DNA from 2 places in the Pedobacter frigiditerrae genome. Region 2 is predicted to be linked to the other one. Evidence: riboswitches for the same ligand, from Rfam matches in the RefSeq annotation. Region 2 holds a riboswitch; the other holds the start of a gene.
The links. A riboswitch is a leader RNA that binds a small molecule or an ion and turns the genes downstream of it on or off. The one in region 2 is predicted to bind S-adenosylmethionine.
Positions count from the first base shown of each region.

Region 1: another riboswitch for S-adenosylmethionine. It lies ahead of R2Q59_RS05610 (O-acetylhomoserine aminocarboxypropyltransferase/cysteine synthase); the one in region 2 lies ahead of metH (methionine synthase).

Region 1 is NZ_JAVTSS010000001.1:1,412,323-1,420,504, forward strand. Features, by position in the region: gene R2Q59_RS05590 (competence/damage-inducible protein A) at 1-1,222, shown strand, start outside; gene R2Q59_RS05595 (dihydrolipoamide acetyltransferase family protein) at 1,279-2,625, shown strand; gene R2Q59_RS05600 (homoserine dehydrogenase) at 2,756-3,997, opposite strand; gene metX (alpha/beta fold hydrolase) at 4,072-5,124, opposite strand; gene R2Q59_RS05610 (O-acetylhomoserine aminocarboxypropyltransferase/cysteine synthase) at 5,149-6,471, opposite strand; SAM riboswitch class I at 6,709-6,821, opposite strand; gene epsC (serine O-acetyltransferase EpsC) at 7,055-7,849, shown strand; gene cysM (cysteine synthase CysM) at 7,852-8,182, shown strand, end outside.
Region 2 is NZ_JAVTSS010000002.1:1,440,840-1,449,021, forward strand. Features, by position in the region: gene metH (methionine synthase) at 1-2,618, opposite strand, end outside; SAM riboswitch class I at 2,734-2,836, opposite strand; gene R2Q59_RS16950 (Bax inhibitor-1/YccA family protein) at 2,957-3,712, opposite strand; gene R2Q59_RS16955 (hypothetical protein) at 3,748-4,314, opposite strand; gene murQ (N-acetylmuramic acid 6-phosphate etherase) at 4,422-5,225, opposite strand; gene R2Q59_RS16965 (S41 family peptidase) at 5,417-7,024, shown strand; gene R2Q59_RS16970 (GNAT family N-acetyltransferase) at 7,251-7,769, opposite strand; gene der (ribosome biogenesis GTPase Der) at 8,062-8,182, opposite strand, start outside.

The DNA.
Region 1 (8,182 bases), on a different contig from region 2:
CGACGAGATATTAATTGGTCAGATAGTAGATACCAACTCTGCTTGGATGGGTAAGGAGCTGAATAAGATTGGAATTAGTGTAAAACAAATTACTTCAGTTTCTGATAATGCGGACCATATCATACAAGCCTTGGATGAAGCCCAAAAAAGAGCAAACATCATTTTAATTACCGGCGGATTAGGGCCAACAAAAGACGATATCACTAAACTTACACTGTCAAAATATTTCAATATGCCTTTGAGAAGGGATGCTGAAACATTGGCGCATGTTGAAGGTCTTTTTGCAAAGCTAAATAGACCGATGATTGATTTAAATAGGCGACAAGCAGATGTTCCAGATGGCTGTACGGTTATTCAAAATAAAAATGGAACGGCACCTTGTATGTGGTTTGATGTTGATGGAAAAATCATTGTCTCTATGCCAGGTGTTCCATTTGAGATGATGTATTTAATGGAAGATGAGATTCTTCCTCGTTTACAAAAAGCATTCGAATTACCTTTCATCGTTCATAAAACCATTTTAACAATCGGACAAGGCGAGTCTTTTTTAGCTCAACAAATAGAAGATTTAGAAGATGCTTTGCCAAGCCATATTAAGCTGGCTTACTTACCAAAACTTGGACAAGTAAGGTTACGATTAAGTGCCATTGGTAATGATGAAATTGCCTTAAAAGCTGAGGTTAATCTACACGCTCAAAAAATTATAGAAAGAATTAAAACTTTTGTAGCGGCAGAAGATGATGTTCCTTTGGAAAAAGCAATATTAGATTTGATGAAAACTAATGGTTTAACACTATCTACCGCAGAAAGTTGTACTGGCGGATATATTGCTCATTTATTGACACAGCACGCTGGTTCGTCTGCAGTTTTTGCTGGTGGCGCAGTTGCTTATTCTTACGATTTGAAAGAATCTATTTTGGGCGTTAAGCATCAAACCTTAACTGATTTTGGAGCGGTAAGTGAACAAACCGTAAAAGAAATGGCACAAGGTGCAATTGAACATTTTAAAACTGACTATGCAATTGCCGTTAGTGGTATTGCCGGACCAGATGGTGGTATGCCAGGTAAACCCGTAGGCACAGTGTGGATAGCTATTTCATCAAAAAAAGAAACCATTGCTAAATTATTCACTTTTAGTAATAAACGAATTCAAAATATAGAACGTTCAGCAACAGCGGCTTTAACCTTGCTTTTAAATCTCTTGAAACAAGATTTGAATTAAATAGGTAAAAAGGCGTACTTTTGCGCTCGATTACCAATTATAAACAATCAGACAATATGGCTCAATACGAATTATTGTTACCAAAAATGGGAGAGAGTGTTGCAGAAGCAACCATCATTAAATGGAATAAACAACCAGGAGATATGATTCAACTGGATGATACTATTTTAGAGATTGCAACCGATAAGGTAGATTCTGAAGTTCCATCGCCTGTGGCTGGTAAATTGGTAAAGCAACTTTTTGCAACTGATGATGTTGTACAAGTTGGCGCTGTAATTGCAATAATTGAAACAGATAGTAATGTAGAAAGTACGCCAGTTTTTGAAGCTCCAATAGTTGAAGAAACTGCTCCAGTAAGTGCACCTGTAGAAAATATTCCTGGTACTGAACAATTACCTCAAGACAATCAAACAACTGCTCAACCAATTGATTTTAAAGACTCAGAACGCTTTTATTCGCCTTTGGTAAAGAATATTGCTGCTCAAGAAAACATTGCCCTAGCAGAACTTGACCAAATCAAAGGAAGCGGAGCTGAGGGTCGTTTAACAAAGGACGATTTATTAAATTATATCCAAAGTAAAAACGGTAGTGCTCCAGAAAAGGTTGTTCAGGTTCCAATGCAAGCTACAGTACCAGTTCAAGCTGTAAAACCTGAAACTCCTAAATCTCAACCAGTAACTTCGGTAAGTGGTGGCGATGAAATTATGGAGATGGATAGGATGCGTAAGCTGATTGCCGAACACATGGTGATGAGTAAGCAAACTTCTCCGCACGTAACTTCTTTTGTTGAAGCTGACGTGACTAATATGGTAAAATGGAGAGATAAGGTTAAAAAGGCATTTGAGCAACGTGAAAACGAAAAAATAACTTTTACTCCAATATTTATCGAAGCGGTTAGCAGAGCGATAAAAGATTTCCCGATGATTAATGTAACTGTTAATGGAACACAAATCATTAAAAAAAGAGACATTAATATTGGTATGGCAGCAGCTTTGCCAAGTGGAAATTTAATTGTCCCTGTAATAAAAAATGCCGACCAGTTAAATTTAGTGGGTTTAACAAAAGCAGTTAACGATTTAGCTTCAAGAGCTCGTAATTCGAAATTGAAGCCAGATGAAACTCAAAATGGAACATTTACATTAACCAATGTTGGTTCTTTTGGTAACGTAATGGGAACTCCAATTATTAATCAGCCACAAGTTGCTATTTTAGCAGTTGGCGCTATTAAAAAGAAACCAGCAGTTTTAGAAACAGAATTTGGTGATGTAATAGCCATTCGTCACATGATGTTTCTTTCTCTTTCTTATGACCATAGAGTTGTTGACGGTGCTTTAGGTGGTTCTTTTGTTCGCCGAGTAGCGGATTATTTAGAAAACTGGGATATTAATAGGGAGATTAGTTAGTTGTTGATGGACAATGGACTATGGTCTATTAGCCATCAACCTCTAGAAAAGCAAAAGCCCCGATGGATGAAATCGAGGCTATTTGCAATCAAAACAAAACACCTGCCTGCCGGCAGGCAGGAAATAATTTTTAGTTTACCAATACACCTTCTTCGGCAATGGCTGCAATATCTTGTTGACTGTAAGTTAACTTGCCAGTCTGTGCGATAAACACATCTTTATTTAAAAGTAAATCTCTATTTTCTATTAAACTTTTTAAACTCACGCTTCCAATTACATATTTATAATCGTTGCGAGAGAAACGCTCAGAGATATTTTCAACTTGTAATTTCTCTACAGTGTATTCGTGAATGTAGCGTAAATACACTTCAATGCTAACTTTATCCGTATGAATTAAGCCGTTTTGTTGGTGGTATTTTTTGTACTCATAACGATAATCGTAACGCAAGGCAGCAATGTCTGAAAGTACGGCCGCACCAGTTGGGTGACCGCCTGCGCCTTTACCAAAGAAGAATTGTTTATCGGCAAAAGCTGCCTGAACAGTTACGCCATTGTATTCATTCTCAACATTGTAAAGGAAATCATCAGCCTTAACAAACTTAGGCAATACAAAAGTTACCACTTGTTTAGTGCTAATTTTCCTTGCTGTTGGCACCAATTTTATCTTGAAGTTTTTCTCTCTGGCATATTGGATATCAGCCTCAGAAATATTTTGAATACCAACATTTAATATCTTATCAGGATTTATAAACAAACCATAAGCGTGAGCTGTAGCTATTGTCAATTTAAATTTTGGGTCATAACCTCCCACATCTAAAATTGGATCCGTTTCTGCAAATCCTAAATCTTGCGCTTGTTTTAAGGCAGTAGAATAAGCTAAACCTTCATTAAATATTTTCGATAAAATATAATTTGATGAACCATTGAAAATACCACTGATTCCGTGTAAAAGCTCATTATCGTAATACTCTTCTAAGTTTCTGATGATTGGAATACTGCCGCAAACTGCACCTTCATAAAGTAAAGATGTTCCATTATCTGCTTGTAGTTGAACTAACTCTGCTAAATGTAAGGCAATCATTTTTTTGTTTGCAGATACAACATTTTTGCCACTACTTAATGCTGTTTTAGCAATTCTAAAAGCTGCATCAGCATCATCAATTAATTCTACAATTGTATTTATTTCTGGGTCATTTAAAATCTCTTCGTGAGAGGTAGTAAAAAGATGTGCATCTAAACTGCGCTTTTTTTCAGGGTTTTTAATAGCGATTTTAACAATCTCTAAATTAAGGTTTTGTCCACGGATAATGTCATGTAATCCCTGTCCAACTACTCCGAATCCAAATAATCCTATTTTAAGTTTCTTACTCATTTTTTTGTTCGTTGTTCTTTTTCGTTGCTCGTTTGTTGTTGTTCGTTGTTCGAAAAACGGTTGACGAAAAACGATTAAGCTGTTCTGTTTAATTTTATAATTTTCTTGTTTGCACTCTCTTTTAAAAAGGTGCCAATAATGTTTGTCAGTTTATCGGTCTCAATTAAAAAACCATCATGGCCATAAGCACAATTAATACTGCTAAATTGTGCTCCATTAATGTTTTTAGCCAGATATTGTTGTTCAACTATCGGAAATAAAACATCATTTTCAATTCCAATTACTAAGGTGTTAGACTTCACATCACTAAGTGCCGCTGCAATACTTTTTCTACCACGACCAACATTATGACTATCCATCGCTTTGCTTAAATACCAGTAGCTGTATGCATTGAAGCGTTTACATAATTTCTCACCTTGATAATTTTGGTAAGATGCAGCTCTATAACCAGTAGTTTTTTCGTTAACGCTTTCTAGTTGCGTGTCAGCATACGCCTGATAAGTGCGATAAGACAATAATGCGATGCTACGTGCTACTTTCAAGCCTTTTAATCCGCCAGTTGGCTGGTTTGCATAAAAGGTTCTGTCTGAACTTATTGCCAAACGCTGACTTTCGTTAAAAGCAATTCCCCAAGGAGAATGTACAGCGTTTGTAGCTACTAAAACTAAGTTTTCTATGGTTTGAGTTTTTGATAATGACCATTCTAAAGCCTGTTGTCCGCCTAAAGAACCACCAATTAAAACTTTTATGGTATCTATTCCTAAATGATTAGCCAGTAAATGATGTGCGGATGCTAAATCTCTAATGGTAAATTCTGGAAAAGATAAATAGTAAGGTTGACCTGTTATTGGATTTTCACTTAATGGGTTTGTTGTTCCGTAATTTGAACCTAAGATATTTGCACAAACTATAAAATGCTCGTTAGGGTTAAATAAGGCATTGTTTCCAAATAATCCTTCCCACCAATCTAAAACATCAGCATTTGCTGTAAGTGCATGACAAGCCCAAACCACATTATCTTTATTAGCATTTAATTTACCAAAAGTTTGATAAGCAATTTCAAGATTGCGTAGTTTCTTACCGCTTTCTAACTTGAATAATTTTGGATATTTATATATAATAGACATGTTCTAATTTGTATTGTTATTTGACTAATGAACCAATGATGCCAATGAACCAATGGTCGCAAATGCTTGTTCGAAATCTGCTTTGATGTCATCGATATGCTCGATACCTACTGAAACTCTTAATTGATTCGGTGTTACTCCGGCTGCAATTTGCTCATCTATACTCAATTGTTGATGTGTAGTTGCTGCAGGTTGAATAATTAAGGTTTTTGCATCTCCCACATTCGCTAAATGGCTAACTAATTTTAAGTTGTCAACTAAAGCAATTGCATTTTCTTTGTCCCCATTTAACTCAAATGAAAGTACACCTCCAAAACCGTTGCTTAGATATTTTTTTGCATTGGCGTGATAAGGACTGCTTTCTAATCCTGGGTAATTTACCTTAGCAACCGCTGGATGATTTTCTAACCATTTAGCCAATGCTAATGCATTATCTACGTGACGTTGAACACGAAGTGATAAAGTTTCTAATCCTTGAATTAATAAAAACGAATTGAAAGGAGAAAGGGCAGGACCGAAGTCTCTTAATCCTTCTACACGAGCACGGATAATAAATTGAATATTTCCAAAAGGTCCACCTTCACCAAATACCTCACTGAATACTAAACCGTGGTAACCGTCTGAAGGTTCTGTAAATTGAGGAAATTTACCATTTGCCCAATTGTAGTTGCCGCCGTCAACAATTACCCCTCCAATACTTGTCCCGTGACCACCAATCCACTTTGTGGCAGATTGTACAACGATGTGAGCCCCGTGTTCTAATGGTCTAAATAAATAGCCACCAGCACCGAAAGTATTATCTACGATTAAAGGCAAGTCGTGTTTTTTTGCAATAGCTGCAATTTGTTCAAAATCTATAATGCTAAATGCTGGATTGCCAATAGTTTCCAGATAGATTGCTTTTGTTTGCTCATCAATTTTCGCTTCAAAGTCTGATGGGTCATCGCCATTGGCAAATTTTGTTTCGATGCCTAAACGTTTAAAAGCAACTTTAAATTGGTTGTAAGAACCACCATATAAATGGCTTGATGAAACAAAATTATCGCCTGCTTGCAAAATGTTATTTAGGGCAATAAACTGAGCAGCTTGTCCAGAACCAACAGCTAATGCGGCAACGCCACCTTCCAAAGCCGCAATTCTTTTCTCGAATACATCTGTGGTTGGGTTCATTAAGCGAGTATAAATATTGCCAAATTCTTTTAAGGCAAATAAATTGGCGCCATGCTCAGAATTTTTAAAGCCATAAGATGTAGTTTGATAAATAGGAACAGCTCTTGAACCTGTTGTTGGGTCTATTTCTTGGCCAGCGTGTAATTGTAGTGTTTCGAATTTATGAGTAGTTGACATGATTTCTAAATTAATTGTAATTGAATTTGATGCTATAATTTTGCGTATCCCATGTTTTGGGACCTTCCGGATTGAAAGACAAAAAGGAAGATTTTAAATTAGTACATGCAACTGCACATACAATTCATCAGCTGTGAATTACAACGAATTTGATTTACAATAGTAGAAACCGAACCTTGTGGTTTTAAGTTAAGATTTTCGCTTTGCGAAATTGAATTTAATGTTTTCATCTTTCTTAATTTATATCTCCAATCAACACCATGTTGAGTGGTCAGGAATTGGCACCTTCTCCGTTAGGGAGGGTTGCCAGTGGGTCAAAGAGCCTGTCTCTCGCCACTTCTTTATAAATCAAAACCTAAACGGTATTGACTTTAATCTAGCTTTCGCCAAATCATATTCCAAAAGTAGAGTTTTTTATAATTAAATACAAAATTTAATTCTGATTATTTTTTAATGTGTTGTTTTACAGTAGTTTGTTTTATGAATTTAAATTTGGATAAGCTATTAAGCGTTTTAAAATATCAAAATATATTGATTACAAATAAAGTATACTAACTTTGTAGAGTAAATAAATTTATAACCATTGGAAGCCAAATTACTAGATAGCATCATTTTTCGTCAAAATCAACAGCAGGTAGTACCATCAAATCAAGCCATTGCAAGCTGGGCTCATGACCTACTTAATCTCCTTTTTCCAGAACGAGGGTCATCCAGTAATTATACCCAGGATATATTGAAAGGTATTTTTTTTGAACTTAAAGAGGAGTTGCAACTCATATTAAAATCGACTAAAGCTTGTAAGAAGAATCACTACAAAGAGATAGCGGAATCTTTTTTTGAACGACTGCCAGAAATTTATCGAAAGCTAAATACAGACCTTTCTGCACTAGTTGATGGCGACCCAGCAGCACAAAGTGAATTCGAAATTATTAGGTGTTATCCTGGCTTTTTTGCTACCGCGATGTATCGCTTTGCCCATGAGTTATATTTATTAGAAGTGCCTTACATCCCCAGAATTATTACAGAATATGCCCATACGATAACCGGCATAGACATTCATCCAGCAGCAAAAATTGGTGAATATCTGTATATTGACCATGGAACCGGCTTAGTAATTGGTGAAACTACAGAGATAGGTCATCACGTAAAACTTTATCAAGGGGTAACCTTAGGTGCATTAAGTGTTGATAAATCTAAAGGTAATACCAAAAGACATCCAACTATTGGTAACTATGTAATTATTTATTCTGGTGCTACCATTTTAGGCGGTTTAACTGTTATTGGCGATTATAGTTTAATTGGTGGAAACGTGTGGTTAACGATGAGCGTTCCAGAAAATTCTACAGTTTATCATCAGTCAGAAATTAAAATTAAATAAGTATGAAGACAATTATAGACTGCATTGGCAATACACCGTTGGCAGAAATACGCTTTTTAAATCCAAACCCAAACGTAAAAATTTATGCTAAGCTAGAGGGGAATAATCCTGGAGGAAGTGTGAAAGATAGGGCAGCTTTAAATATGATTCGCAGTGCGATGGAGCGTGGGGAGGTTGATAAAAACACTAAATTGATAGAGGCTACAAGTGGAAATACAGGTATAGCTTTAGCTATGATTGCCTCAATTTATGGTATTGAAATAGAATTAGTAATGCCATCGAGTTCTACAAAAGAGCGAACTTTAACCATGCAAGCTTTTGGTGCTAAAGTTA
Region 2 (8,182 bases):
GTTTCAGGGTTCATCAAAGTGCTGCAAACCGTTACGCTTCTCGATGCATCTAAAACGTGAATCGCTGGCCCAGAATAATTTGGAGCAACTTTAACTGCCGCGTGAATTCTAGAAGTTGTTGCGCCTCCAATAATCAGTGGAATGGTAAATCCTTCGCGTTCCATTTCTTTGGCAAAGTGAACCATTTCATCCAATGATGGTGTAATCAAGCCACTTAAACCAATAATATCTGCGTTAATTTCTTTTGCTTTTTTAATGATGTCTTGTGCAGGAACCATTACACCCATATCTATAATCTCGAAGTTATTACAGGCTAAAACTACACCTACAATGTTTTTTCCGATATCGTGAACATCACCTTTTACGGTCGCCATTAATACTTTTCCGGCAGATGAATTTTGGTCTTGGTCGGGATTGTCCAACTTTTCTTGCTCGATAAATGGTAGGAGGTAAGCTACCGCCTTTTTCATTACCCTAGCAGATTTTACAACCTGTGGCAAGAACATTTTTCCAGCGCCAAACAAGTCTCCAACAATGTTCATCCCGTCCATTAAAGGGCCTTCGATTACCTGAATTGGTCTGTCATATTGCTGACGAGCCTCTTCAACATCATCATCTAAATATTCTACAATACCTTTAACTAATGAGTGAGATAATCTTTCTTCAACTGTTCCTTTTCTCCACTCTTCATCACGAACAATTTCCTTGCCCTTACTTTTGATGGTATCAGCATATTCTACCAATCGCTCGGTAGCATCATCTCTTCTGTTTAACAATACATCTTCCACACGTTCTAGAAGTTCAGGTGGTATTTCCTGATAAACTTCTAGCATACCTGCGTTAACGATTCCCATATCTAAGCCAGCTTGAATGGCGTGATATAAGAACGCAGAGTGCATCGCCTCACGAACGGTATTATTCCCTCTAAACGAGAACGAAATATTAGAAACACCACCGCTTACTTTTGCATAAGGTAAGTTTTGTTTAATCCACCTTGTGGCATTGATAAAATCTACAGCGTAGTTGTTATGCTCTTCTAAACCAGTGGCAACGGTTAATATATTTGGGTCGAAAATGATATCCTGAGCAGGGAAACCTATTTCACCTACTAAAATATCATAACTTCTTTTACAGATTTCTTTTCTACGTTCAAAGTTATCGGCTTGTCCTTGCTCATCAAAAGCCATTACTACAACCGCAGCACCGTATTGCATGATTTTACGAGCGCTTTCTTTAAACTTTTCTTCTCCTTCTTTTAAGGATATGGAGTTAACGATACCTTTTCCCTGCAAACATTTTAAGCCATTTTCTATCACCGACCATTTAGATGAATCGACCATGATGGGTAGTTTGGCAATATCAGGTTCAGATGCAATTAGGTTCAGGAACTTGGTCATTGCCGCTTCCGAATCCAACATCCCTTCGTCCATGTTTACGTCGATAATTTGCGCACCACCTTCTACCTGTTGTAAGGCAACGGCAAGGGCAGCTTCATAATCGCCACCTAAAATTAACTTAGAAAATTTAGGAGAACCCGTGATGTTTGTTCTTTCACCAATGTTTACGAAAATACTTTCTGGCGTAATGGTTACAGGCTCTAAGCCACTTAAACGCATATAAGGCTCAATGGAAGGAATTTTTCTTGGCTCCGCTTTTCTTGCCTTTTCGGCAATACAGCCAATGTGTTCTGGAGTAGTGCCGCAGCAACCACCAACAATATTCACAAATCCTGAGGCGATAAAATCATCCACCAGATGTGCAGTTTCGTGAGGCATTTCATCGTAAGCACCAAACTCGTTTGGCAAGCCAGCATTTGGATAAGCAGAAACATAACAGCCAGCTTTTGCCGCCAATTCTTCAATGTGTGGGCGCATTTCTTTTGCTCCTAATGCACAGTTAAATCCAATACTTAGCGGATTGGCATGCATCACAGAATTTAAGAAAGCTTCCGCTGTTTGGCCAGATAATGTCCTTCCAGAAGCATCGGTTATGGTTCCAGAAATCATAATTTCTAGCTTTCTACCAATTACTTCTTCATATTTTTTAATGGCAACAATAGCCACTTTTGCATTTAAGGTATCAAAGATGGTTTCAATTAATAACACATCAGAACCACCATCAACTAAACCTCTAACTTGTTCGTAATAAGCTTCTTCTAACTCGTCAAAATAAACAGCTCTGTAACCAGGGTCGTTTACATTTGGCGACATAGAAAGGGTTCTGTTTGTTGGACCAATTGCACCCGCTACAAAACATTTCCTATCGGGATTTGCAGCCATAAATTCTGTAGCAGCTTCCTTTGCAACTCTCGCACCTTCAAAACTTAATTCGTAAGAAAGGTTTTCCATTTGGTAATCGGCCATGGAAATGCGTTGCGTACTGAAAGTATTGGTTTCGATAATATCTGCACCTGCTTTTAGGTATTCGAGGTGAATAGCTTTGATAATATCAGGGCGAGTGATGTTTAGCAAATCGTTATTGCCTTTTACATCACAAGGGTGATTCTTAAAGCGCTCTCCTCTGAAATCTTCCTCAGTTAAGGTGTAGCGCTGAATCATAGTGCCCATTGCACCATCTATAATTAAAATACGTTTTTCTAGTTCTTCTCTAATATCCATTTGGTATTGCGTATTGAGATTTGCGTACTGAGTTCAAAGCAAAATCGCTATACGCAATACGCTATACTCAAATCTAATAGGCTTATGTAAAAGTCTGGATTGTTCTTTCTCCTTAAACTTATCTTCTCTCGCCACTGCTGAGATTAGAAATTAGCACCTTGTTGGCACAGGTTGCTAAGACTTCGTAGGGTCTATCCCTCCATCTTTCTTAATAAGCAGTACAAAGGTGCAACAAAGCATTATCAATTCCAAAAAATTGGGTGCTAATGCCAAATAAAATTACAAAGGCCACGCAAATCTGCGTAGCCTTCAATATTATATTCTGAAAAATGGTAAGATTACTTTCTGCTTCCGAAAATCTGTAATAGATAAATGAAGATGTTGATAAAGTCCAAGTATAACGACAATGCAGCCATTAAAACCAATTTTTTTGTGTCGGCCGCTGCAATTTGTCCGCCATTTTCCTCAATGCCTAGGCCAATCCTCTTAATTTTTTGAACATCATAGGCCGTTAATGCTGTAAAAATGGCAATTCCCACAAAGCTTAATATGTAATGTAAAGTAGAGCTTCCAATAATCATATTGATTACAGAGGCAATAATTAGACCTACTAAGCCAACCATTAAAATTGGGCCGAATTTACTTAAATCAACATCTGTAGTATAGCCCAAAAACGCCATGATCCCAAAAATACCAGCAGCAGCGATAAAGCAGGTGTAAACTGAAGTAATTTCATATCTAAATAGAATAGAACTCATACTGATTCCTAACAAGAAAGAAAATAATAAGAAAGCTCCTAAAATAGTTGCATAAGAAAATCGATTAAGCCCACTTCCCATTGCAAAAATTAGTCCCAATGGGGCTAAAGTAGCTATCCAGCCTAAAATAGTCATACTGTTTCTTCCAGTAACTTCATCAGTTTTTCTAATATATTGCATCAATTCTGGACTAGACGCAAAAAGATAAGCTGCTAATGTAGTTATGCCTAAAGCAATAAACATCCAAAGAAATACATTAGCAAAGAATTTCTTGGATACAGAACCTTCCTGTACAAAAACACTATCACTGTTATAATTATAATTTTGTTGTTCCATTTGATTTGTAAATAATTGTATTTAAATATCGTGTTTTAATTTAATCTTTTTGTCAACAGTTCTTCAACTTTTTTGAAAAACTGACGTGGTTTTAACTTGCGCCAATGCAAATCATCCAACTCACCACCAAAGTTAATATAATAGTCGATGCTGTTATCCCTAAATTCTTTGATGACGTGTTCGTGGAAGTTTACCCCTGCAATCCATCCTTCTTCTACATCCTGAAACCACTCTTCATAATAACTATCGTCTGAAGCGTGAAAGTTCAGTACATTTTCTCCTATTAGGATAAATTTATTGATGCCTTCATCTACCATTAACTCCAAAATTTCCCTTTTGAGCATCATGATATCATTGTTAATCGCATCATTCCATTCGCCCATTAGCTCTATAATGGCATATTCCTTATCATAGTCTACAAATAATACCTTTATGTAAAGTGTATTAGAGCCAAAAGTGTCCCATTGCGGGTGGATTAAGAAATTATAAAGCTGCTTATCGTAATAAAACTCAGAGTATTCGGTTTCAAAAAATGGCGAACGGTCGTCTTCTGCAGCAATGTAATCATCTCTCCATAAGTAAAAAGGCTCAATTTCGTGCATTAGGCAAATTTTAGATTTTAGACCCGATAGCTATCGGATGACGATTTTAGATTTTGTAAAGTTGTATAGATAATGCTAGCGTAAATCGTAAATCTACAATTGTAAATTTATTTACTTGCCTCAACAGCCTTGCGAACGCTTCCGTATTTGTTTAATAAATCTGCAGCTTCGTCGTGACCAATATTCAATTCCTTCATCACCATCTGCGTACCTCTATCTACCAGCTTGTGGTTAGTTAACTGCATATCAACCATTTTATTGCCTTTAACTCTACCCAATCTAATCATCACAGTTGTGCTCAGCATATTTAAAACCAATTTTTGAGCAGTGCCAGATTTCATTCTTGTTGAGCCCGTTAAAAACTCAGGACCAACAACTACTTCAACTGGAAAATCAGATTCAGCTACAATTGGTCCGCCATCATTACAAATGATGCAACCTGTTAAAACGCCATATTTACGAGCTGTGTTTAATCCGCCAATTACGTAAGGAGTAGTGCCAGAGGCAGCAAGGCCTACTAAACAGTCTTTCTCATTAATTTGATATTCTTGTAAATCTACCCAAGCTTGTGTTTCATTGTCTTCGGCAAATTCAACAGCTCTCCTAATAGCCGTATCGCCGCCAGCAATAATTCCAACTACAGTGTCAAAGGATACGCCGAACGTTGGAGGGCATTCAGATGCATCAACCACGCCTAAACGACCACTTGTGCCAGCGCCAATGTAAAAAAGACGACCACCTTTACTCATTCTTTCGGCAACGGCCGAAGCTAGTTTTTCTATTTGAGGCAATGCTTTTTCTACGGCTAGTGGAACTAATTTATCTTCGTTGTTGATGTTTGTCAAAATCTCTAGAACAGACATTTTATCAATATCATTATACTTAGATTCTTGTTCGGTTATTCTGTTCATGGAAGTCATTTATGTTAAAGTTCGTTAATTTCTCAATTAACAGGAAATATTATCAATAAATCCCTGCAATTTTAGAGAGAAGATTACGCCATTGCAAATATTTAGCTTAAAATATTCAAAAAACTAAAATGTTACAGGTATTGTTATCCGATTAACAGGCTAAAATTCATAACTTTGCAGGGCGCTACGCAATGAAAAAAAGTACTCGTTTTAATATCCTTATCGCCTTAACCTATTCAGTTACCTTAATAGGTGGTATGTTTTTGGGTTATAAATTTTTAAAAGACCAAGGATTTCAGATTAATCGAGATGCTCGTTTAGCAACTACAGAAGCTCAAAAAGTCGAAGACATTATCCACATCATTAATAAAAATTATGTTGATGATGTAAATGCAGATAGCCTTCATCATCTTCCTATAGATAGTTTGTTGCATCAACTAGACCCACATAGCATGTATTTACCTGCAACAAAGGCTTTCGAATTAGAAGAGGCTTTAGAAGGTAATTTTGAGGGAATTGGCGTTGAATATTATATCCTTAACGATACCTTGCTGGTTACCAATGTACTTAAAGACGGTCCGGCATTTTTTGCTGGAGTTAAGCAGGGCGATAAAATTTTAAGAGTAGATAGTGCTTATGTGAGTGGAAAATCTTTACCTCGTTCAGAAATGATAGGTAAGATTAAAGGTAGAAGGGGAACTTCGGTATTGATTTCTTTTTTACGTCCTGGCAATACTGTCCCAACTCTATTAAATATCAAAAGAGGAAAGGTTGATGTAAGTAGTATTGATGCAGCTTATATGCTCAATAATGAAACTGCCTATGTTCGTATCAGTAAATTTGGCGCTAATACGGATAATGATTTCATAGAAACCGTTCGTTCGCTTAAAACCAAGGGGATGAAGAAATTGGTTTTAGATCTAAGGGATAATGGTGGTGGTTATGTAACTGCTGCAACCGGATTAGCTAATCAATTTTTGCCGGAAAATAAACTGATTGTTTATACAGAAGGTAAACACGAGCCTCGTACAGATTATTACACCACAGGTGGAGGTGAGTTTGAACAAGGTAAATTAGCAGTGCTGATAAATGAAAACTCGGCTTCGGCGAGTGAGATTTTCGCAGGGGCGATACAAGATTTAGATAGGGGAATTATTATTGGTAGGCGTTCTTTCGGGAAGGGTTTGGTACAAGAGCAATTTGCATTTGATGATGGTTCTGCACTAAACCTAACCATTGCCAGATATTATACGCCACTGGGTAGAAGTATCCAGAAATCTTACAAAAAAGGTTATGTAGCCTATCAGCATGAGCTGGAAGATAGGTATAAGGATGGAGAACTAACCGCGATGAATACCAAAACTAGAGATAGCCTTCAGAAAACATTTATTTATACTACGCAAAGCGGAAAAAGAGTTTATGGTGGTGGAGGCATTCAGCCTGATGTTTATGTGAAGTTAGATACACTAGGTTACAATAAATTTTATGGAACATTGGTGGATAAAAAAGTATTGATAGATTTCGTTTTTGATGTTTTGGCTGATAGATATACTTCTACTTACTTGGCACAATCGCTTAATACTTTTAGCATAAACGATACAGATTACAAAGATTTACTGAAATACATACAGGCAAAAAACATCAATATTGATGTGAAACAACTAATCGCATCTAAGCCCTTAATTTATAATGATTTGAAGTTGATGCTTTGCAAATATCATTTAGGTTATGCTGGGTACTACAAAGCACACAACTTAACGGATAATGTGGTAAAACAGGCTTTGGTTAGTTTGCAATAGTCGTTTCATGTCATATCGACAGAGCGCAGCGACGAGATATCTGTTTGATGGATGATTGCGTTGGCTTTGTTTTCACAATAAGCGATACGCGAGTGCTCAAGAGGGTTGGGGATTTAGCTTCGCTGAGCACTTTGTGGTTCTCAATCGCGAAAAGCTCATTTCGAAATGACGGCAGGATCGAAGTAAGTTTGCTCAAGACTTCTCACTAACGACTCCCGACTCCTTCTCAAACCTCTATCTCAAAAAGATTCAAGGCAATCCCTTCATAATGTTTTGGCAATCCGCTATCGGCTCCTATCTTAATACTACCAACATGGTTAAAACCGCAATTGGTGTAATGGATAAATAGTTTTTCATTATCTGCCCAAGTATCTAATCTTACAAATTGAAGTTGCTGGTTTTTAGCATAAGCCTTTGCCCAATTGGTAATGATATTTACAAAACCATGCCCCCTAAAATTTGGATGGGTAACAATGCGATGAAGATAGATAGCCAAGTCTTTGTCTTTCTCTTCCCAAATTTGTGGGTCGTTAAAGGTAACTAGGAACACACAAGCTACTTTTCCGTCGACTAATATTTTATATTGTCTTTGCTCCGAGATCTCATTTTTGATTAGCTCAACATCAAATCCTTGCCAGTGCTTATCAGAGACCTTTTTCTGGTGAGCCACAGCCATATCATAAAACTCAAATATGGTAGTTAAATCTTCAGCTGTGCTGTTTACAATTTCTAGGTGATTTTGCATGGTACAGAATGATTGGAATACTGCCTTTGTTATTTAAACCCTGCCTGCGGCAGGCAGGCTGATGGTAGTGAACACGATCCCGATTTTTCATCGGGAGAAGTAAAACGAACAGCAGGACTGCAATTTACCATGAAAAACTAACTTTCGTTTTCAAAAACAGAAGTTCTTAGGTTAGAGATTTAGCTTCGCTGAGGCTTTTTCGACTCACTACTTCGGACTTTACTGACTTTCGGACTTTTCCGACTATCTTTTGCTCCTAGCCCAATGAACTAATGAGCAAATGACCAATGAACTATTTTTGTCTAAAATAAATTTGTATCGGTACGCCAGAAAAATCGAAATGCTCACGCAATTTATTCTCTATGAAACGCTTATAAGGCTCTTTAATATATTGAGGCAGGTTACAGAAAAAT